2 regions of the Geobacillus sp. genome follow, and region 2 is predicted to be linked to the other one. Evidence: predicted binding sites of a transcription regulator. Region 2 holds the regulator's gene; the other holds the start of a gene.
The links. The regulator Rex, encoded in region 2, represses fermentation and respiration genes when NADH is low (regulators of the CRP and FNR family bind a similar motif). The targets are predictions, from matches to a motif close to TTGTGAAATATTTCACAA.

Region 1 (10,201 bases), on a different contig from region 2:
AACGCGGTAACCGGCATATGTCAACAGCAGCTCGTCGGGGATCGGCAGCCCAACAATGCCGAGCATCAGCGCAACCATAATGCCGATGTAGCCGAAGTGTTCGATAAGATAATGCAAATAGTGCTGCAAATGACCACCACGCTTTGCCGCGATTTCTTGTATATGACCATTATAAACCAACGGTCCACAAATGAAAATGGGGCGCTGCGCGTTCATGCCAAACGATGGAACGTATCAAAACACCGTTTCCCTCATACATTGTGATAAGAGGAAAAAGGGGGGGAGATGGATGCGGCAGGACGAGCTGAAAGAGTTGGAACGGGCGATTGCGGAAATTACGGAAATTGCGGAAGGATTTGGCCTTGATTTTTATCCAATGCGTTATGAAATTTGCCCGGCGGACATTCTTTATACGTTTGGTGCCTATGGGATGCCGACGCGATTTTCCCACTGGAGCTTTGGGAAACAGTTTTACAAAATGAAGCTTCATTATGATTTAGGGTTAAGCAAAATTTACGAGCTCATCATCAATTCGGACCCTTGCTACGCGTTTTTGCTCGATACGAATACGCTCATCCAAAATAAGCTGATCGTCGCCCATGTGTTGGCCCACAGCGACTTTTTCAAAAACAACGTCCGCTTCAGCAACACGAAGCGCGATATGGTGGAAAGCATGGCGGCGACAGCGGAGCGGATCAAGCATTATGAACATCAATACGGAAAATTGGAAGTGGAAAAATTTTTGGATGCCGTCTTGGCCATTCAGGAGCATATCGATCCCTCGCTCCTGCGGCCGAAGCTGTCATGGACGTGGGAAGATACGGAAGTGTACGAAGAGGAGGAGCCTCCGAAAACATCGACGCCGTACGACGATTTATGGTCGCTTGACGAGCGAGACAAACTGAAAACGCCGCCGCGAAAAAAACGGCGCAAGTTTCCGCCGCAACCGGAAAAAGATGTGCTATTGTTCATTGAAGAATACAGCCGCGAACTGGAGGATTGGCAACGCGACATTTTAACGATGATGCGCGAGGAAATGCTTTATTTTTGGCCGCAGCTGGAGACGAAAATCATGAACGAAGGATGGGCGACGTATTGGCATCAGCGCATTTTGCGCGAGATGGATTTGACGAGCGATGAGGCGATTGAATTTGCGAAACTGAACGCCAACGTCGTGCAACCGTCGCGCACTGGCATCAATCCGTATTATTTAGGACTGAAAATTTTTGAAGACATTGAAGAGCGGTGGAACAACCCGACTGAGGAGATGAAAAAATACGGCGTCAAGCCGGGGTCGGGGAGGGCGAAAATTTTTGAAGTGCGCGAACTCGAATCCGACATTTCGTTTTTGCGCAACTATTTAACGAAAGAGCTCGTTATGCGCGAAGATATGTATTTGTTCCAAAAACAGGGGAAAGAATATAAAATCGTCGACAAAAACTGGGATCATATCCGCGACCAACTCGTCAGCATGCGGGTAAACAGCGGATTCCCGTATATCACGGTCAATGACGGCGATTATATGCGCAACGGAGAGTTGTATTTGAAGCATTGGTATGAAGGAATCGAACTCGATCTGAAGTATTTAGAAAAAGTGCTCCCATACATTTATCAGTTGTGGGGCCGTCCGGTCCATATGGAGACGGTCGTCGAGGAAAAGCCGATGTTGTTTACGTATGACGGGAAAACGGTGCATCGGAAATATTTATAACATGAGGGCAGGGATCTCCTGCTTTTTTTGTTTGTCACGATGAATATGTGAAAAATGACACAAATTATTCGAAATCATGCCGGATAGCGTCCCCGATTTTATGAAATAATATGGAGTGGATAATTTGTGATGATTGTCACAAATTCTTCACCACTGTTTGTTCGCTCGGGGGGGTAGATATGTGGAAGCGGCATGAAAAAACGCTTGTGTTCGTTAGCTTTGCTGTTGCGACTATTGTCTTGCTTTCCTTGATTGGTCGCTTGTTTTCATAAGGGGGGATGAATCGTGAACGGTTACGATCCGGTGCTGCTTAGCCGTATTTTGACGGGATTGACGCTGACGGTCCACATCATTTATGCCACGATCGGCGTCGGGGTTCCACTGATGATCGCCATTGCCCAGTGGGTTGGGATTCGCAAAAATGATATGCATTACATCTTACTCGCTCGCCGCTGGACGCGCGGTTTTGTCATCACCGTAGCGGTCGGCGTGGTGACAGGAACAGCGATCGGCTTGCAGCTGTCGCTTTTATGGCCGAACTTTATGCAGCTGGCTGGCCAAGTGATCAGCTTGCCGCTGTTCATGGAGACGTTCGCCTTCTTTTTTGAAGCCATTTTCCTCGGCATTTATTTGTATACATGGGATCGGTTCGAAAATCAGAAAAAACATTTGCTTTTGCTTATCCCGGTGGCAATCGGGTCTTCAGCATCAGCCATGTTTATTACGATGGTGAACGCGTTTATGAATACGCCGCAAGGGTTTGAATTTAAAAACGGCGAGCTTGTCAACATCGATCCAATCGCGGCTATGTTCAACCCAGCGATGCCGACGAAAGTCGCCCATGTGCTGGCGACTTCGTATATGACGTCAGCATTCGTGCTTGCTTCGATCGCCGCTTGGCATTTATGGAAAGGCAATCGTCACATTTATCATCGCAAGGCACTTCATTTAATGATGAAAACAGCTTTTATTTTTTCGGTAGCCAGTGTATTGATTGGCGACTTATCGGGCAAATTTTTAGCCGAATACCAGCCAGAAAAGCTGGCGGCCGCTGAATGGCATTTTGAAACGAGCTCCCACGCGCCGCTCGTGTTGTTTGGCATGCTGACAGAGGATGGCGAGGTGAAGTATGCCATTAAAATCCCATATGCGTTAAGCATTTTGGCGCACAACCACCCGGGGGCGGTTGTGACCGGGCTGAACGAATTTCCGGAAGATGAACGCCCACCACTGTACATTCATTACTTATTCGATGTGATGGTCACGATCGGGGTGTTTTTAATGGTTGTCGCAGCCGCGTATTGGCTCGGATCGATTTTCCGCTGGAAGTGGACGGCGAAAAAGTGGTTTTTTGGACTGCTGGTGGCGGGAGGGCCGCTGGCGATGGTTGCGATTGAGGCGGGATGGTACTTAGCGGAAGTCGGGCGGCAGCCGTGGATTTTGCGTGGCTATATGAAAACGGCGGAAGGAGCGACATCGTCGGCGCATGTGGATACGATGCTTGTGTTGTTTTGCCTTTTGTATATGGTGTTAGTAATTGCGAGCGCAATAGTGCTCATCCGTATGTTCCGCCGCAACCCGGTTGAACGGGAGCTGGCAGAGCGGGCCAATAATGGGGAGGTGGCGCCATGACGCTCGAAGTCATTGGCATTTCGGTGTTATGGCTGTTTTTGTTCGGGTACATTATCGTTGGCTCGATTGATTTCGGGGCTGGGTTTTTCAGCGCCTATAGCCATTGGGCAAACAAACAGCATATTTTGCACCGCATCATTCAGCGCTATCTTTCCCCTGTATGGGAAGTGACGAACGTCTTTCTTGTCTTTTTCTTTGTCGGCATTGTCGGCTTTTTTCCGAAAACGGCGTATTATTACGGTTCTATTTTGCTTGTCCCGGCGAGCATCTCCATCATTTTGTTAGCTATTCGCGGCTCGTACTATGCGTTTCATACGTATGGGGGGACGGAACGGAACTGGTATTTAATCGCTTATGGATTGACGGGGTTGTTTATTCCGGCCTCCCTGTCCATCGTGTTGACGATTTCTGAAGGCGGGTTTGTGGAGGTAGGCGCCTCAGGCGTTACGCTGGATTATGGGAAGCTGTTTGCAAGCCCGTTGTCATGGAGCATTGTGCTGCTCAGTGTGACGAGCGTTCTTTACATTTCTGCCGTTTTCTTAACGTACTATGCGGACGAGGCCAAGGATGAACGGGCGCGGGCGCTGTTGCGCCGCTACGCTCTTCTTTGGAGCGGGCCGACGATGTTGTCAGCGCTGCTCATTATTTACCAGCTCCGCTACCATAATCCCGAGCATTACGCCAACCTATGGAATGTGGCGTGGATGCTGGTCATTTCCTTTTTGTGTTTTGTCATTACCGTTTGGCTGCTTTGGCGGCAGCGGCGGTTCGGCTGGGCGTTTATTGCGCTGTTGTTTCAATACGCGTTCGCCTTTTACGCCTATGGCATTTCACATTATCCGTATTTGTTATACCCGTATTTGACGATTTATGACGGGTTTACGAATGAGACGATGGCTATGGCGTTGATCGTCGCGTTTATTGCCGGCCTCCTGTTATTAATTCCGTCACTTTATTTGCTTATGCGCCTCTTTGTGTTTAACAAGGAGTACGTTAAAGGAAAATGGGAAGGGGGAAAAGGATAATGCAAACATTTTTGATCATGTATGCGCCGATGATCATCGTCGCCCTGTCGATCATCGCCGCGTTTTGGGCTGGTTTGAAAGATGTGCACGTAGATAAGTAAACACAATTTCAGCGTCTTGGTAATGCATAGTTTGCCGCCAATCGCCCACACTAGCGGATGACAACGAATAGAGAAAGGATGGGCGAGCATGAAAGAAATATTGGAGCGTGTGAAAGAGCAGCTGGAACAATCGTTTGACGAACCGCGCTCGACGAGTCTTGATGGGGCGATTCATGAGCTTGAACGGTTAAAAGCGAGCGCCAGGGATAAACGGCAAATGATCGAAGATGTCATCCGTGCGGTGACTCACGCGCGCAATGCGCGAATGGAGCTGGCCGAGGCGGGAGATGAATCGGCGACAAACGCTTTCGCTGAGGCCTACCGGGCGCTCGATCAAGCGATTGAATCGTACAGTGGCGTCGATAACGACCCGGTGTAAGACGGATGGGGGCCCCCTTGGCCTTCTGTTGTGACGATTGCGGGGATGGCGGCGAGCTTTTACTTTTTATCACTGGCGATAAAAACGTTGCCGATCGGCACCGCCTATGCGGTGTGGACGGGAATCGGAGCGCTCGGGGCGGCCTTGGTCGGCATGTTGTTTTTAAACGAGCCGGTCAACGCGCTGCGGGTGGCGTTTTTGCTTTGCATTCTTGTCGGAGTCATTGGTTTGAAGTTTACGGCGGGGCAATAAATTGGATTCATTTCTTGCCAAGAAAAAGAGTTGACAACAGGTATAAATATTGAATATCATGAAAATATAAAAACGAATATAGTTTCTTTTGTTAAAGGGGAGTAGCTTTAACAGCAAAGTCGTCAGTTCAGGGCGCATGCCCTCGGCTTTGTTGGCAACGGCGACGTTGTTAGCGAGACCTTTACCGATGTTGGTAAAGGTCTCTTTTACTTATGAAGGCCTTTACCAAGGATGGTAAAGGCCTTCTTTCATGTCATGGAACAAAAGGGGGAAGATAATCGTAAAAGAAGATAGGTTCAGCTTCAAAAAGAACAAAAAGCGGAGGGGATGACATGCGCAAATGGTGGAAACGACTTCGCTTCATCGTCCATGTCCGGCGTTTTCTACCGTTTTTGTTCGAATTTTTCGTTTCTCATGAAGTGCCAATGCGAAAAAAATTGTTTTCTGTCGGTTTGCTGCTTTTGTATATAGCGTTGCCGCTTGACCTCATTCCAGATTGGATTGCGTTGTTTGGTTTGATCGATGATTTGACCGTCTTCCTGTTTATTTTGCAACAAGTCATCAAGATGGCGCCGATTTCGCTAAAGGAAAAATATAACTTTTGAAGGGGGATTGTTCCATGGATGTATTGTCAGCGGAGTTTTGGACGGCGTTGCTGTCGATCATTATTATCGATCTTTTGCTGGCAGGGGATAACGCCATTGTGATTGGATTGGCGGCCCGCAACTTGCCAAAGCATCAGCAAAAAAAGGCCATCATTTGGGGAACGGCCGGCGCCGTTGTTGTTCGGGCGTTAGCAACGATTTTCGTTGTATGGCTTCTTAAAATTCCAGGCCTCTTGCTTGTTGGCGGTCTCTTACTTGTCTGGATCGCTTACAAGCTGCTCGTTGAGGAAAAGGGGCACGATGATATCGAGGCTGGGGGAAGTTTATGGGAAGCGATGCGCACGATTATTATTGCCGATGCGTTGATGGGACTTGACAACGTGTTGGCGGTCGCCGGTGCCGCGCATGGAAATTTTCTCCTTGTTATCCTTGGGCTGCTCATTTCTGTTCCAATCATGGTGTGGGGCAGCACGTTTATTTTAAAATGGATCGAGCGCTTCCCAATCATTATTACGATCGGCGCCGGTGTCCTCGCCTGGACGGCGGCGAAAATGATCGTCGATGAGCCGTTTTTAAAGGCGTATTTTGCCAATCCTGCCGTGAAGTATGGATTTGAGTTGCTTGTTGTTGCCGCTGTCATTGTGGCGGGAACGATAAAAAAACGAAAAAGCGCCAAAGAGACGAAACCGAAAGCCGCCAATGAATAATTGGCGGCTTTTGTGGCTGGGCAATCACCAAGCGGATGGCTATTTCCATTTCAGCAGCAGAAATTGCAGCAGCCATCCAATGGAGAGCCCGGGGATGACAGATAAGATCGGCAGCCAAATCGGTCCAAAAAACACGCCGCCGATCGTCACGTGCGACGAGTACATCAAGCCGACCGTCACAAAGTAGGCGGAGACGACAAACGGCAAAAACGAGTACGGCGTTTGCCCGCCGCCAGCGTCTTTAAACGCATCCCACATGGCAAAAAAGTATAAACATGGATAAAACATCAGCCATCCGATATCGACAATGCGGGCGGCCTCATCCGTACGTCCCAAAAAGCTGAGGCGGATGGCTTCATTGAAATGGGATTGGGTGTTAATCACAAATTCCAACGCAATAAACAAAATTCCTTTTATATACTTTTTGTTCAACAGTTGCCCGAATCCAGGCAAAGCAATGCTCCATAACAATGCTTCGATCGCTTTCACCTTTTCGAACCCTTTACTGAGATAGTATTAGTTGATCGTTGCTTTGTCCGTTGCACCGTCAGATGGACCTGGAGACAATCGATGGGTGTAATTACATTTTTTACTAAAAAGACTTGTTTTATACTTTTTTGCAATAGGAAGGAAGGAAAACTTTCCTATAGAACCAAACGATATGTTAGCTGAAGATAAAAAATACTTTAAATTTTTCTGAATAATGAATATAATAGTTGTGTAAAGGATTTTGACAAATAAATAAAGGGGGAAGCCGTGTGAAGGGGATAAAATCGATTTTGTTATGGGGCCTGATTTCCGTCCTTGGGGCCGCAGCGTTTGCCATTTTGGCTTTAAGCCGCGGCGAATCGGTCAACGCCATATGGCTGATCGTCGCCGCCGTCTGCACGTATGCGGTCGCTTATCGGTTTTACAGCCGGTTTATCGCCCGCAAAGTGTTTGGTCTTGATGATAACCGGAAAACGCCAGCGGAAGTGTTCAATGACGGGAAGGACTATGTTCCGACGAACAAATGGGTGCTATTTGGCCATCACTTTGCCGCTATTGCGGGTGCGGGACCGCTTGTCGGACCGATTTTGGCCGCGCAGATGGGCTATCTGCCTGGGACGCTTTGGATTGTGATCGGCGTTGTGCTCGGCGGAGCGGTGCAAGACTTTGTCATTTTGTTCGCTTCGATGCGCCGCAACGGGAAGTCGCTCGGCGAAATGATTAAGGAAGAAATGGGTCCGGTGACGGGCTTGATCGCAGCGCTTGGCATTTTGGGCATTATGATTATTTTATTGGCCGTATTGGCGCTCGTTGTTGTGAAATCGCTTATCGGAAGCCCGTGGGGGATGTTTACGATCGCCGCGACGATTCCGATTGCGATTTTGATGGGCATTTACATGCGCTTCATCCGTCCAGGTCGTGTTGCCGAGGCGTCGCTTGGGGGATTTGTGTTGTTGATTTTGTCGATTGTGGCCGGTCAGTACGTCGCAGAGCATCCGACGCTTTCGGCGATGCTTACGCTCAAAGGGGAAACGATCGCGATCTTAATGATCATTTACGGATTTGTCGCTTCGGCGCTGCCGGTATGGCTGCTGCTTGCGCCGCGTGACTATTTGAGCACATTCTTGAAAATCGGCACCATCGTCGGATTGGCGCTTGGCATTTTCGTTGTGATGCCGGATTTGCAAATGCCGGCAGTGACGAAATTTATCGACGGTACAGGACCGGTCTTCGCCGGTAATTTGTTCCCGTTCTTGTTCATCACGATTGCCTGCGGCGCAGTGTCCGGGTTCCACGCGCTCGTTTCATCCGGCACGACGCCGAAGATGATTGAGCTTGAAAGCCATGCGCGGCCGATCGGCTACGGTGCGATGTTGATGGAGTCGTTCGTGGCGGTTATGGCGATGGTGGCGGCTTGCGTCCTGACGCCAGGGGCGTATTTTGCCATCAACAGCCCGGCGGCAGTGATCGGCACGGATGTCGTTCAGGCGGCCAAAGTCGTGTCATCGTGGGGATTTACGATCACCCCTGACATGCTGACGAAGCTGGCGAAGGACGTCGGCGAGCAAACGGTGTTGTCGCGCACGGGCGGGGCGCCGACGTTGGCGATTGGGATGGCGCACATTTTATCGAGCGCCATCGGCGGCAAGGCGCTCATGGCGTTCTGGTATCACTTTGCCATCCTGTTCGAAGCGCTGTTCATCTTGACGACGATTGACGCTGGCACGCGCGTCGGCCGCTTTATGATCCAAGATATTATGGGGACGTTCTACAAGCCGCTTGGCAAAACGGATTCGCTTGCCTCGAACTTGATCGCCACGACCCTTTGTGTGTTGGCGTGGGGTTACTTCCTGTACCAAGGCGTCGTCGATCCGCTTGGGGGCATCAACACCCTATGGCCGCTGTTTGGCATCGCTAACCAAATGTTGGCGGGCATCGCCTTGTTGTTTGCGACGACCATTCTATTTAAAATGGGCAAAAAGGCTTATGTTTGGGTGACGCTCGTGCCGACGATATGGCTTTTGGTCGTCACGCTGACGGCGGGGTATCAAAAGCTGTTCCATGAAAACGTTAAAATTGGTTTCTTGTCGCATGCGAAAATGTTCCAAGACAGCTTGAGCCAAGGCAAAATTTTGGCGCCGGCCACGAATGAGGCGCAAATGCGGCAAATTATTATGAACGACTACATTGATGCGACATTGTGTGCGATTTTCATGCTCGTTGTGATTGCGATGTTGATCTCGGCGTTGAACATCTGGATCAAAGTGCTGCAAAACAAACATGTGCCGCTCAAAGAAGCGCCGTACGTGCCGCGCGATGGAGAAGGAGCGAAGCATTATGCCTAAATGGCTGCAAACTGTGTTGGCCTATCGCCGGCAGTTTCTTGACTTGCTTGTCGGCGTGCCGAGTTATGAAAAATATGTCGAGCATATGAAAACCCATCATCCGGGTGAGCCGATCAAGTCGCGGAAAGAGTTTTTCTGCGAGGCGCAAGAGGCGCGCTACAATGCCAAGGGCGGCAAAGTGTCGCGTTGCTGCTAGCGGCTGGAAAGGAAGGAGGGGGGGCCCTTCTTCCTTTTTTCAACGTCTGCATCGAAACGCTGTCCATTCCAGCCTAGGCTTGGCTATGAACATGTGGGAAAAGGGGGATACATAACATGCGCGTTCTTGTCGTGGGAGCAGGGGCGGTTGGCGGCTATTTCGGCGGACGCCTGCTCGAAAAAGGCGTCGATGTGACATTTCTCGTCCGTGAGCGGAGAAAGCGGGAGCTTGAGGAACGCGGGCTTGTCATCCGCAGCGTCCACGGCGATGCAGTGCTCGCGCCGAAACTGATCGCGGCCGGTGAACGGACGGAGCCGTTCGATCTTGTTGTGTTTTCAAACAAGGCGTATCATTTGGCGGGCGCCCTCGCTGATGCTAAACCGTACGTCGGTGAGACAACGATGATTTTGCCACTCTTAAACGGCATGGTCCATATGGATGTGTTGCGGGAGTCATTTGGCGATGACAAGGTGTTGGGGGGCTTTGTTTCATCGAAACGACGTTAAACGAAAAAGGGGAAATCGTTCAAACGGCTGTTGTTTTACGGGCGGCAATTGAAAACAACAGCCTAAAAATATTCATCAATCACCCGTGGTGCTAGATAAAATCAGACAAGCATAAAAATAGCCCTTGCCTGGCGGATCTCCTGTAGAATGAAAGCGCGACCTACCATTCGAAAGGAGAATCCCCATGCAAGAGCACTTTCATTTTACTACAGATCGGGCCAAGATTCAAAAGCAATATGCAGCCATTTTCTTT
Region 2 (10,201 bases):
TTGCCTTTGTTTTCTTCCGGTTTGTCGGCAACGACCGCTTCTGTCGTCAAGACCATGGCGGCGACAGAGGCAGCGTTTTGCAGCGCCGAGCGAGTGACTTTCGTCGGGTCAACGATACCAGCTTCGATCATGTCGACCCATTCGCCTGTTGCCGCGTTGAAGCCAATGCCCGGTTTTTCGTTTTTCAGGCGCTCAACGATGATCGAGCCTTCCAGACCAGCGTTTTGCGCGATTTGACGAACCGGTTCTTCGATCGCGCGCAAGACGATTTTCACACCCGTTGCTTCATCGCCTTCCGCTTCGATGGCCGCAACTTTGCTGTAGACGTTCATCAACGCCGTGCCACCGCCAGCGACAATGCCTTCTTCAACCGCAGCACGAGTCGAGTTGAGCGCATCTTCAATGCGCAGTTTGCGTTCTTTCAATTCCGTTTCTGTCGCTGCGCCAACTTTGATGACCGCTACGCCGCCAGCGAGTTTCGCCAAGCGTTCTTGCAGTTTTTCGCGGTCGAATTCGGACGTCGTTTCTTCAAGCTGCGCACGGATTTGGTTGATGCGCGCTTTGATGCGCTCCGAATCGCCAGCGCCTTCGACGATCGTCGTCGTTTCTTTCGTAACAACCACTTTTGACGCACGGCCGAGCGACGCGATCGTGGTCGATTTCAGTTCACGGCCAAGCTCTTCCGAGATCACTTCGCCGCCTGTCAAAATCGCAATGTCTTCGAGCATCGCTTTGCGGCGATCACCGAAGCCAGGCGCTTTGACAGCAACCGCATTGAACGTGCCGCGCAGTTTGTTGACAACAAGCGTTGCGAGTGCTTCGCCTTCGACATCTTCCGCAATGATCAGGAGCGGACGGCCTTGTTGCACGACTTGCTCAAGAACCGGTAACAGCTCTTGGATGCTCGATACTTTTTTGTCTGTAATCAAGATGTACGGATTTTCGAGAACAGCTTCCATTTTTTCCGTATCTGTAATCATGTACGGCGAAACGTAACCGCGGTCGAATTGCATCCCTTCGACAACGTCGAGTTCCGTCGTGAAGCCTTTCGATTCTTCAAGCGTGATGACGCCGTCATTGCCGACGCGTTCCATCGCTTCAGCGATCAATCGGCCGACTTCTTCGTCAGCAGCCGAGATCGCAGCCACTTGGGCGATCGATTCTTTTCCTTTGATCGGTTTGGAGATGGCTTTTAATTCTTCAACCGCTACCGCTACCGCTTTTTCAATCCCGCGGCGGATGCCCATCGGATTGGCGCCAGCTGCCACGTTTTTCAATCCTTCACGGATCATCGCTTGAGCCAATACGGTAGCCGTTGTCGTCCCGTCCCCAGCGATGTCGTTCGTTTTGCTGGCGACTTCAGCGACCAGTTTCGCGCCCATGTTTTCAAACGGGTCTTCGAGTTCGATTTCTTTCGCGATCGTTACCCCGTCGTTCGTGATGAGCGGAGAACCGAATTTTTTCTCCAATACGACGTTGCGGCCTTTCGGACCTAATGTGACTTTCACTGCGTCTGCGAGTTTGTCCACCCCGCGCAACATCGCACGGCGCGCTTCTTCGCTGAACTTAATTTCCTTTGCCATACCCCGTTACCTCCTTATGAATTTATTTCACTGCATGCCGTGAAAAAGGTAAGTATTCGTGTCATAAAGTTAAGGATATGTCAGTTTTCCGGAATGTTTATGTGGTAAACGCAATATATTAGCGGATGACAGCCAAAACGTCGCTTTCGCGCAAAATTAAGTATTCTTTTCCGTCGTATTTTACTTCCGTGCCGGCGTATTTCGAGAAAATGATGCGGTCGCCGACTTCAACTTCCGGCGCAACGCGTTGGCCGTTGTCAAGCACGCGGCCTGCACCGACAGCGACAACGCGGCCTTCTTGCGGCTTTTCTTTCGCCGTATCCGGCAGCACGATGCCGCTAGCCGTTTTTTCTTCAGTTTCCACGACTTCAATGACAATGCGATCGCCTAATGGCTTCAACACGGGAAACAACCTCCTTAACGATAGTTTTCGCCGTTCTTATTAGCACTCATCATTATTGAGTGCTAACACACTTATAATATTAATGAACTCTTCTCCGTTTTGCAAGTAGGAAATACAAAAAAATAACTGTTTTTCTTTCATGCGCGAAGATAAGGAGAAAATGGGATAACAAGCTGTCAGGCCCCAGATCAATCGGCGCACAAAATCCATTTTCATTATTGCACATTTCTAACATCAATAAACAACGCTAGGCAATTTTTTTGTGGCGGCCGCGCCAACCACGGCCGGCGCGCTTTTCTTATCATTTCGCCGAACATGTGCTACAATACGGATATATTTGAAATAAAGGGGTAAAACGATTTGAAGCGCCGTTACTGGTATGTCATCATCACCTATATCGCCATGCAGCTGTCTTCCTTTGTCGGTGTGCCGCTCCTTCGCTCCCTCGGCGTCGGCCAAGGCGCGCAAACACGTCTCGAAGCAGCGAAAATTGCCTCCGGCTATTGGGCGGTCATCAGCTTTTTATTGGCTTTTGCCATCATTTTATGGCTGCTGCGCGGCGACCGCGATGAACGGACAATGCGGCGGCTGCCGCTCGCCTCGTCATGGATGTGGGCGATCTCGGGCGTCTTTTTGGCGCTTGCCGCGCAAAGCGTTGCCGCCAACATCGAATGGCGTCTATTGGGCATTGAGCCGGGCTCGGAAAACACAAGGCAAATCATCGACATCATCCGCCTGACGCCATTGCTCGTCGTCGTCACGTCGGTCATCGGCCCGGTTTTGGAGGAACTCATCTTCCGCAAAATCATTTTTGGCTCGCTTTATGAAAAATACAACTTTTGGTTGGCAGCGCTGGCCAGCTCGCTTCTGTTTGCTCTCGCCCACATGGAGCCGGAGCATTTGCTTTTGTACACATCCATGGGGATGGTGTTCGCCTTTTTATACGCCAAAACCGGACGCATTTTCGTGCCGATGTTCGCCCATGTAGCAATGAACACGTTTGTCGTTGCCGTTCAAATTTTGTTGGCTGATGAATTGGAAAACATGATGCGCCAAGCGGAACTGCCGCTGGCCATTTGGAGGATTTGGCTATGACGCGCCATCCGCGGCTGTTTTCTGTTCCGTATTTCATCTTGGGCTTCCTGTTTACGTATTTGGCGATCGAAAGCGTTCATGAAACGATTTGGAACGTCTCAACCATCGCGTTGGCGGCGCTGGCCGCTTTTGATTTCGGCACCGCCTTTCGCTTGTTCTTCACACCGAGACAATAAAACCCTCCCCATTGGGGGAGGGTTTTTGCCTGGCGCCGTATGAACCGTCCTCTTGATGCTGCCCTCAATATGGATCGCCGCTTCCTTCCTCCGCCGCTAATTGCGCCTTTCGATAGCCGATTTTGGCAACCCAGATGCTCCCCTCATACAAAAGCGTCAGTGGAATCATGACGATCACTTGCGACAACACATCCGGCGGCGTAATGGCGGCCGCTAAAATAAGCAGCGCCAAATACGCATACTTGCGGATGCGAACAAGAAGCTGCGGCGTAATAAGCCCTAAGCGGGTGAAAAACAGGACAACAATCGGCAGCTGAAACACGATGCCAAACGGCAGCACGAGCTGCAGCAAAAACTGAAAATATTCATTAATGCCGATCATCTGTTGAATGCCGAGCCGTTCCGCCAGCTGATTCATAAACCGGACGACAAATGGAAACAAGACGAAATACGCAAAACCAACCCCGGCTAAAAATAGAATGATCGATGCTGGAATGTAGCTGAGCGTTGCTTTCCGCTCTTTTTCATACAGCCCCGGACTGACAAACGCCCAAATTTGATACAACAGCACCGGAGCAGTCAGTACAGCGGCGATGACAAAGGCAAACTGAAAATACACTTTAATCGGATCGGTGAGGCGGAACGCGTTCATCGTCAGCTGTTTCGCTTCCACAGTGTGCTGCAAATACACAATGACGTCATCGACAAAAAAGAAGCTGGCTACAAGCGCCGCAACGAAAAAGAGAAGCACGATGATCAGCCGTTTCCGCAGCTCTCCGAGGTGTTCATACACGGACATTTCTTTGTCATTCATCGTTTCCCCATCCTGCCTTGTCATCGGTCGGTTTTCGTTTCTTCGTCATCAGCGAGCCCTTTTGTGGCGTCTTTAAACTCGCGAAGCGACTGGCCGAACGACCGCCCCAACTCCGGCAGCTTTTTCGTGCCAAACAGCAACAAAATGACAAGAACGAGCAACAAATATTTCATGTGTTGTTCTCTCCTTTTTACGATGGCGATGGATAGTTTTTCAAAAAATAGACGAGCGACTGCAGCTCAATGGCTAAATCGATATGATGGACACGAATATGGTTCGGCACGTTCAACCGCGCCGGAGTAAAGTTTAAAATGCCTTTAATTCCTTGCGCGACAAGGCGGTCGGTCAGCGCTTGAGCCGCGGCGGCCGGCACGGTTAAAATCGCGATCGGAATGTCGCCGCGAAGCCGCTCCTCCAGCTCATCGAGATGATAGACCGGCACCCCGCCGACTGTCGTTCCGACCTTCCGTTCATCGACATCAAACGCCATGACAATTTTCGTGTTGTTATTTTTCGAAAAGTTGTAGTTTAAAAAGGCGGTGCCTAAATTGCCGACGCCAAACAAGGCGACTTCGGTCACCTCATCCTCTTCAAGCGTCTGGCGGAAAAACGACAACAAATAATTGACATTATACCCGTATCCCTTTTTGCCAAGCGCGCCAAAATACGAAAAGTCGCGGCGAATTGTCGCCGGATCGACTTTCACCGCCTCGCTCAGCTCGGCGGAGGACACGCGCTGCTTCCCTGAGGCATGTAAATTTTCCAAAAACCGATAGTATAACGGCAGACGCTTGGCAGTCGCCTGCGGGATTTTCGGTTGTTCGTTGCTCATCGTTTCATCCCCCAGCTAATCGGTTTTCCGTCGATAATGGCCGGACTTCCCGCCCGTTTTTTCGACCAAATACGTTGGACCGATCGTCATTCCTTTATCGAGCGATTTGCACATGTCGTACACAGTCAATGCGCATACCGAAGCCGCCGTCAGCGCTTCCATCTCCACTCCTGTGCTCCCTTTCGTTTTGACCGTCACGGTAATCACAAGTTTATACGCTTCCGCCTCTTTTTCCCAAGCAAAGGCAATATCGACGCCTTTTAACATAAGCGGATGGCACATCGGAATAAGATCGGCCGTTTTTTTCGCCGCCATGACCCCGGCCACCTGGGCTACCGCCAGCACATCACCTTTCTCAATGGCATTGTTCGTCATCTTTTCGTAAATCTCTTCATTGACGGTGACGCTCGTTCTCGCCACCGCTATCCTGATCGTATCTTCCTTGTTCGTAATGTCGACCATTTTCGCCCGGCCTTGTTCATTGAAATGCGTAAACGATGACAAGACAATCTCCTCCATTTATCACTATACACCATTTTTCGTTATCTGTCTTTGACCGTTTTCGCGACTTACGTTAAACTATTCGCGAGGTGACGGACATGATCATTTTGCAAGTGAATGGAATCACGAAATATTTTGGCGCTGACCTTATTTTATCGAATATAAAACTAGAAATACAGTCCCGCGCCCGCATTGCTCTTGTCGGCCGCAACGGCGCAGGCAAATCGACGCTGCTGAAGATCATCGCCGGCGAACTTTCTTCCGACAGCGGTGAAATCATCAAGCCAAGCCATATCAAAATCGGCTATTTGGCGCAAAACAGCGGGCTCGACTCGTCACGCTCCATTTGGGACGAGATGCTGGACGTATTCGCGCCGCTCCGGGCGATCGAAGCGCAGCTAGCAGAGCTCGGCGCCCAGCTTGGCGACCCGGATCTGCTCGCCGATCCGTCCCGCTACGAAAAAACGCTTCAAGCGTATGACAACTTGCAAGAGCAATACAAAGAACAAGGGGGCTATCAGTATGAAGCCGACATCCGCTCTGTTTTGCACGGGCTGCAATTTTCGTCATACGATTACCAAACAACGCCCGTTTCCTCGCTAAGCGGCGGACAGCGGACGCGGCTCGCCCTTGGAAAACTGCTGTTGGCCAAGCCGGACTTGCTTATTTTAGACGAGCCGACGAACCATTTGGACCTCGATACGCTCACATGGCTCGAGCAATATTTACAGGCATACCCCGGCGCCGTTCTGCTCGTTTCCCATGACCGCTACTTTTTGGACAAAGTCGTCACCGAAGTGTACGAGCTGTCCAACGCGACGCTTAAGCGGTATAGCGGCAATTACAGCCGCTATTTGGAGCTTCGGGCCGAGCAATACGAACAAGAGCTAAAACGATACGAAAAGCAACAGGAGGAAATCGCCCGCCTCGAAGACTTCATCCGGCGCAACATCGCCCGCGCCTCGACAACGAAACGGGCGCAAAGCCGGCGAAAGCAGCTCGAAAAAATGGAGCGGCTTGAACGCCCGGCCGGAGATGAAAAATCAGCTTCTTTTTCTTTTGCGATTGAGCGGCCGAGCGGCCATGAGGTGCTCACCGCAGAGCAATTGACCGCCGGCTATCGCGAAGGCGCACCGGTCATCCGCCAAATCAGCTTTCGCATAACACGGGGGGAGAGTGTCGCCTTGGTCGGACCAAACGGCATCGGCAAGTCGACATTGTTGAAGACGATCGCCGGAAAGCTCCCAGTCCAATCCGGAAAGCTCCGGTACGGTGCAAATGTGAAAATCGGCTATTACGACCAAAACCAGGCGGAACTGTCGACAAACAAACGAGTGCTCGACGAGTTGTGGGACGCCTACCCGGACAAAACCGAAAAAGAAATTCGCACCGTGCTCGGCAACTTTTTGTTTTCCGGCGACGACGTCTTAAAACCGGTTTCCGCCTTAAGCGGCGGAGAGAAAGCACGCCTGGCGCTCGCCAAACTCATGCTGCAAAAAGCCAACGTTCTCTTGTTGGATGAACCGACCAACCATCTCGACCTTGACAGCAAAGAGATGCTCGAGCAGGCGCTTGTCGACTATCCGGGAACGATCTTGTTCGTCTCCCACGACCGCTATTTCATTAATCGCATCGCGACAAAGCTGTTTGAACTCTCGGGCGATGGGCTTGTCGAATATTTAGGAGACTATGACTATTACGTGGCGAAAAAAGAAGAAATGCGCGAATTGGCGCGCCTGGACTCCCACCCGCCCGCATCACCGGACAGCGGCGAAACAGCCAAATCCACATACGAGCAAGAAAAAGAGGAAAAAAGACGACAGCGCCAACGGCAGCGCCGTCTGGAAGAGATCGAAGCCGAGATCGCCGCACTGGAAGCACAAATCGCTGAAACCGAGCAGCAGCTGTGCGACCCGTCTGTATACGGCGATTATGAAACCGTGCAGCAGCTCACGCAAGAAAACGAAAAGCGGAAACAGCAGCTTGAAACGTTATTGGCCGAGTGGGAACAGCTCTACGCCTCGTTTTGAGCCAATCCGCTGCCAGGGAACGCCAACACGGGCATCTAGCGGCTTCATGTGCACTGCTCGTGCGCATCACCGCGCCAGGCCGATCACAGGCCAAACTCATTTAGCAGCCTTTTGCCTTGTTCATGAAAGCTGCTTCTTAGGTGAAGGACGATGACTGACAAGAGGGTGTCCCCAAAGGATTGGAACACCCTCTTTCGTTGCATATATATGCTTGCTGTTTCTGCCGCACTAGACGTGCGCCTATCTTGAAGGCAGGCGACCTTTTAGGTCAGCCCCGTTTTTGTGTTAATCACATTATACACAAAGAAATCCACACTTTTCTGTGCAAAACAGAAGTTATTCACCGACTTTTCCACATTATCCACAACCAATCCCTTTCCTCATATGAAAAAATGATTGTGTATTGCACTCCTCGCCGTTATCATGTTTTTTTACTTTTCCACATTGTCCACAACCTATGGATAAAAATATGCACAACAAGTCCCCACCCGACGGCCGTTCCGCTTGCCAAACAAAAAAGAGCAGACCACCTGCCCTAAGCGATCCGCTCTATGAAATCCCCAACCTCCTAGAAGGCCGGTGACAAACTGCTGTCACGAGCAAATCAACGGCATTTCGCCAAAAAAGAAGGCTGATTCCACAGTTTTTCTCTAATTGAGAAACAAGTGGAGCTAGCAGTATTTTGTACTAAATCACCGACCTTCTAGACAAGCGGCAAGCTTGGATTGGCGTTGAGCGCCAAATCAGCCCGCTTTCCTTGTTGATATAACACAGTTCCCGCAACGGCAATCATCGCCGCATTATCAGTGCATAGCGATAACGGTGGGATGACAAGCTCCACATCGGGGAGCTCTTTCATTTTCTCCTGCAGTGCAGCCCGAAGCCCGCGGTTGGCCGCCACTCCGCCGGCGAGCAGCACTTGCCGCACATTGTACTGTTTCGCCGCCTGCACTGTTTTCGTCACCAGCACATCGACGACGCTGGCCTGAAAGCTCGCGGCCATCTGTCTCGGATCGATCTCCTCGCCGCGCTGCTTCGCTTTGTGGAGCGCATTGAGAACCGCTGATTTTAAGCCGCTGAAGCTGAAATCATACGAACCTTCCTCAAGCCACGCTCGCGGCAAATCAATCACGGGCTCGCCCTCATGAGCCAACCGGTCGATGTGCGGTCCTCCTGGGTACGGAAGGCCTAAAGCCCGCGCCACCTTGTCATACGCCTCACCAGCAGCGTCGTCGCGCGTCTCGCCAATGACTTGAAACGCCCCGTGGCCTTCCATGTAAACAAGCTCCGTATGCCCGCCGGAAACGACAAGCGCCAACAGCGGAAATTTCATCTCCGCCACGAGCTGGTTGGCGTAAATATGACCAGCAATATGATGCACCCCGACAAGCGGCAACCCGTGGGCAAACGCGAGCGCCTTTGCGGCGTTCACCCCGACAAGGAGCGCCCCAACCAACCCCGGTCCGGCCGTCACCGCAATGGCATCAAGATCGGAAAACGATACGCCAGCCTGCCGCATCGCTTCCTCCATGACGAGTGTAATTTGTTCGACATGATGGCGCGAGGCAATTTCCGGCACAACACCGCCAAACCGCCGATGGCTTTCCATTTGCGACGCCACAACATTCGATAAAATCTCTTTTCCGTTTTTCACCACGGCCGCCGCTGTTTCATCGCAGCTCGTTTCAATACCTAGTACATGCACGTTTTCATTCATGTCAGTTTCACCCACATCACTAGCGCATCTTCAAAATTGTCCGGATAATACCGTTTGCGGATGCCGCCATTGCGAAACCCAAGCTTTCGGTACAACGACTGGGCGACATGGTTCGAGACGCGCACTTCCAGCGTCATCGTCGCCGCCCCATGCTGCTTGGCTGTTTCCATAAGGCGGCGCATAAGCGCTTCGCCGAGTTTTTGTCCGCGAAACTGTGGCAGCACAGCGACATTCGTCACATGCGCTTCATCAATCACGAGCCACATCCCCGCATACCCGATGATCCGTCCGCGGTGCACCATGACAATATATTTCGCGTAACGATTGTACATCAGTTCATTATAAAAAGATTCCCGGCTCCACGGCGCGGTAAACGACGCCTGTTCGACTTGCACGACCTCATCGATATCATGAATGGTCATCGGCCGGAATTGCACATCGATCCCCATCGTCCCCGTCCCCTTTTTGTTTCGCAAGCCATTTCGCTTCCGCTTCCGCAAGACGGATGTAATTCGGCACAAACGTATGCGGATTCTCATGTTCTTTCTCTTTTCCGAGCATGATGAGCTCACTTGGCCGCGGCAATGTCAACGACGGCGGCGTCATGAAAAACCGCCCGCCCAAGCGGCTCCGAAACAGCTCACTATATACCGGCGCATCGGCTCCGATGAACAATACATCCTCTCCCCGTCTGCGTAAATGATCGGCCCACTCGTCCGCCGCCACAATCCGGTCCGCTTCAAGGCATCGGAGCGCGCCGTCCTCGTACCGGTACAACCCGGTGTAAATTTGTCCGCGCCGCGCGTCAAACAGCGGGACGAGCAAACCGGGGAAATACCGGCCATTAGCGGCGAGCACCTCTAAACTCGAGACGCCGGCTATCGGAATGCCGAGCGACCAAGCGAGCGTTTTCGCAATGGTGACACCGATCCGCACCCCGGTATAAGATCCAGGGCCTTTCGCAACAACAACTAAATCAAGCTCATTGGGCGCCATTCCGCACTGCCGAAGCAGCGACTCAATGGCCGGCATCGTCCGGACAGAATGATC

Region 1: a site for Rex is predicted at 1,757-1,774, ahead of IKE44_RS12115 (cytochrome ubiquinol oxidase subunit I). Genes of this name have one in related genera too.

Annotation. Positions count from the first base shown of each region.
Region 1 covers NZ_JAFWFM010000208.1:705-10,905, reverse strand. The annotation lists gene IKE44_RS12125 (DedA family protein) at 1-129, opposite strand, end outside; gene IKE44_RS12120 (SpoVR family protein) at 290-1,711, shown strand; gene IKE44_RS12115 (cytochrome ubiquinol oxidase subunit I) at 1,997-3,343, shown strand; gene IKE44_RS12110 (cytochrome d ubiquinol oxidase subunit II) at 3,340-4,368, shown strand; gene cydS (cytochrome bd oxidase small subunit CydS family protein) at 4,368-4,469, shown strand; gene IKE44_RS12105 (hypothetical protein) at 4,558-4,848, shown strand; partial or broken gene IKE44_RS12100 (DMT family transporter) at 4,861-5,100, shown strand; gene IKE44_RS12095 (YkvA family protein) at 5,433-5,705, shown strand; gene IKE44_RS12090 (TerC family protein) at 5,720-6,412, shown strand; gene IKE44_RS12085 (hypothetical protein) at 6,452-6,901, opposite strand; gene IKE44_RS12080 (carbon starvation CstA family protein) at 7,171-9,246, shown strand; gene IKE44_RS12075 (YbdD/YjiX family protein) at 9,239-9,442, shown strand; partial or broken gene IKE44_RS12070 (2-dehydropantoate 2-reductase N-terminal domain-containing protein) at 9,559-9,989, shown strand; partial or broken gene IKE44_RS12065 (IS982 family transposase) at 10,133-10,201, shown strand, end outside.
Region 2 covers NZ_JAFWFM010000097.1:920-11,120, reverse strand. The annotation lists gene groL (chaperonin GroEL) at 1-1,583, opposite strand, end outside; gene groES (co-chaperone GroES) at 1,702-1,986, opposite strand; gene IKE44_RS06220 (CPBP family intramembrane glutamic endopeptidase) at 2,347-3,081, shown strand; gene IKE44_RS06215 (YdiK family protein) at 3,078-3,257, shown strand; gene tatC (twin-arginine translocase subunit TatC) at 3,322-4,071, opposite strand; gene tatA (twin-arginine translocase TatA/TatE family subunit) at 4,092-4,244, opposite strand; gene IKE44_RS06200 (redox-sensing transcriptional repressor Rex) at 4,262-4,903, opposite strand; gene moaC (cyclic pyranopterin monophosphate synthase MoaC) at 4,919-5,407, opposite strand; gene IKE44_RS06190 (ABC-F family ATP-binding cassette domain-containing protein) at 5,503-7,434, shown strand; gene tsaD (tRNA (adenosine(37)-N6)-threonylcarbamoyltransferase complex transferase subunit TsaD) at 8,138-9,151, opposite strand; gene rimI (ribosomal protein S18-alanine N-acetyltransferase) at 9,148-9,600, opposite strand; gene tsaB (tRNA (adenosine(37)-N6)-threonylcarbamoyltransferase complex dimerization subunit type 1 TsaB) at 9,560-10,201, opposite strand, start outside.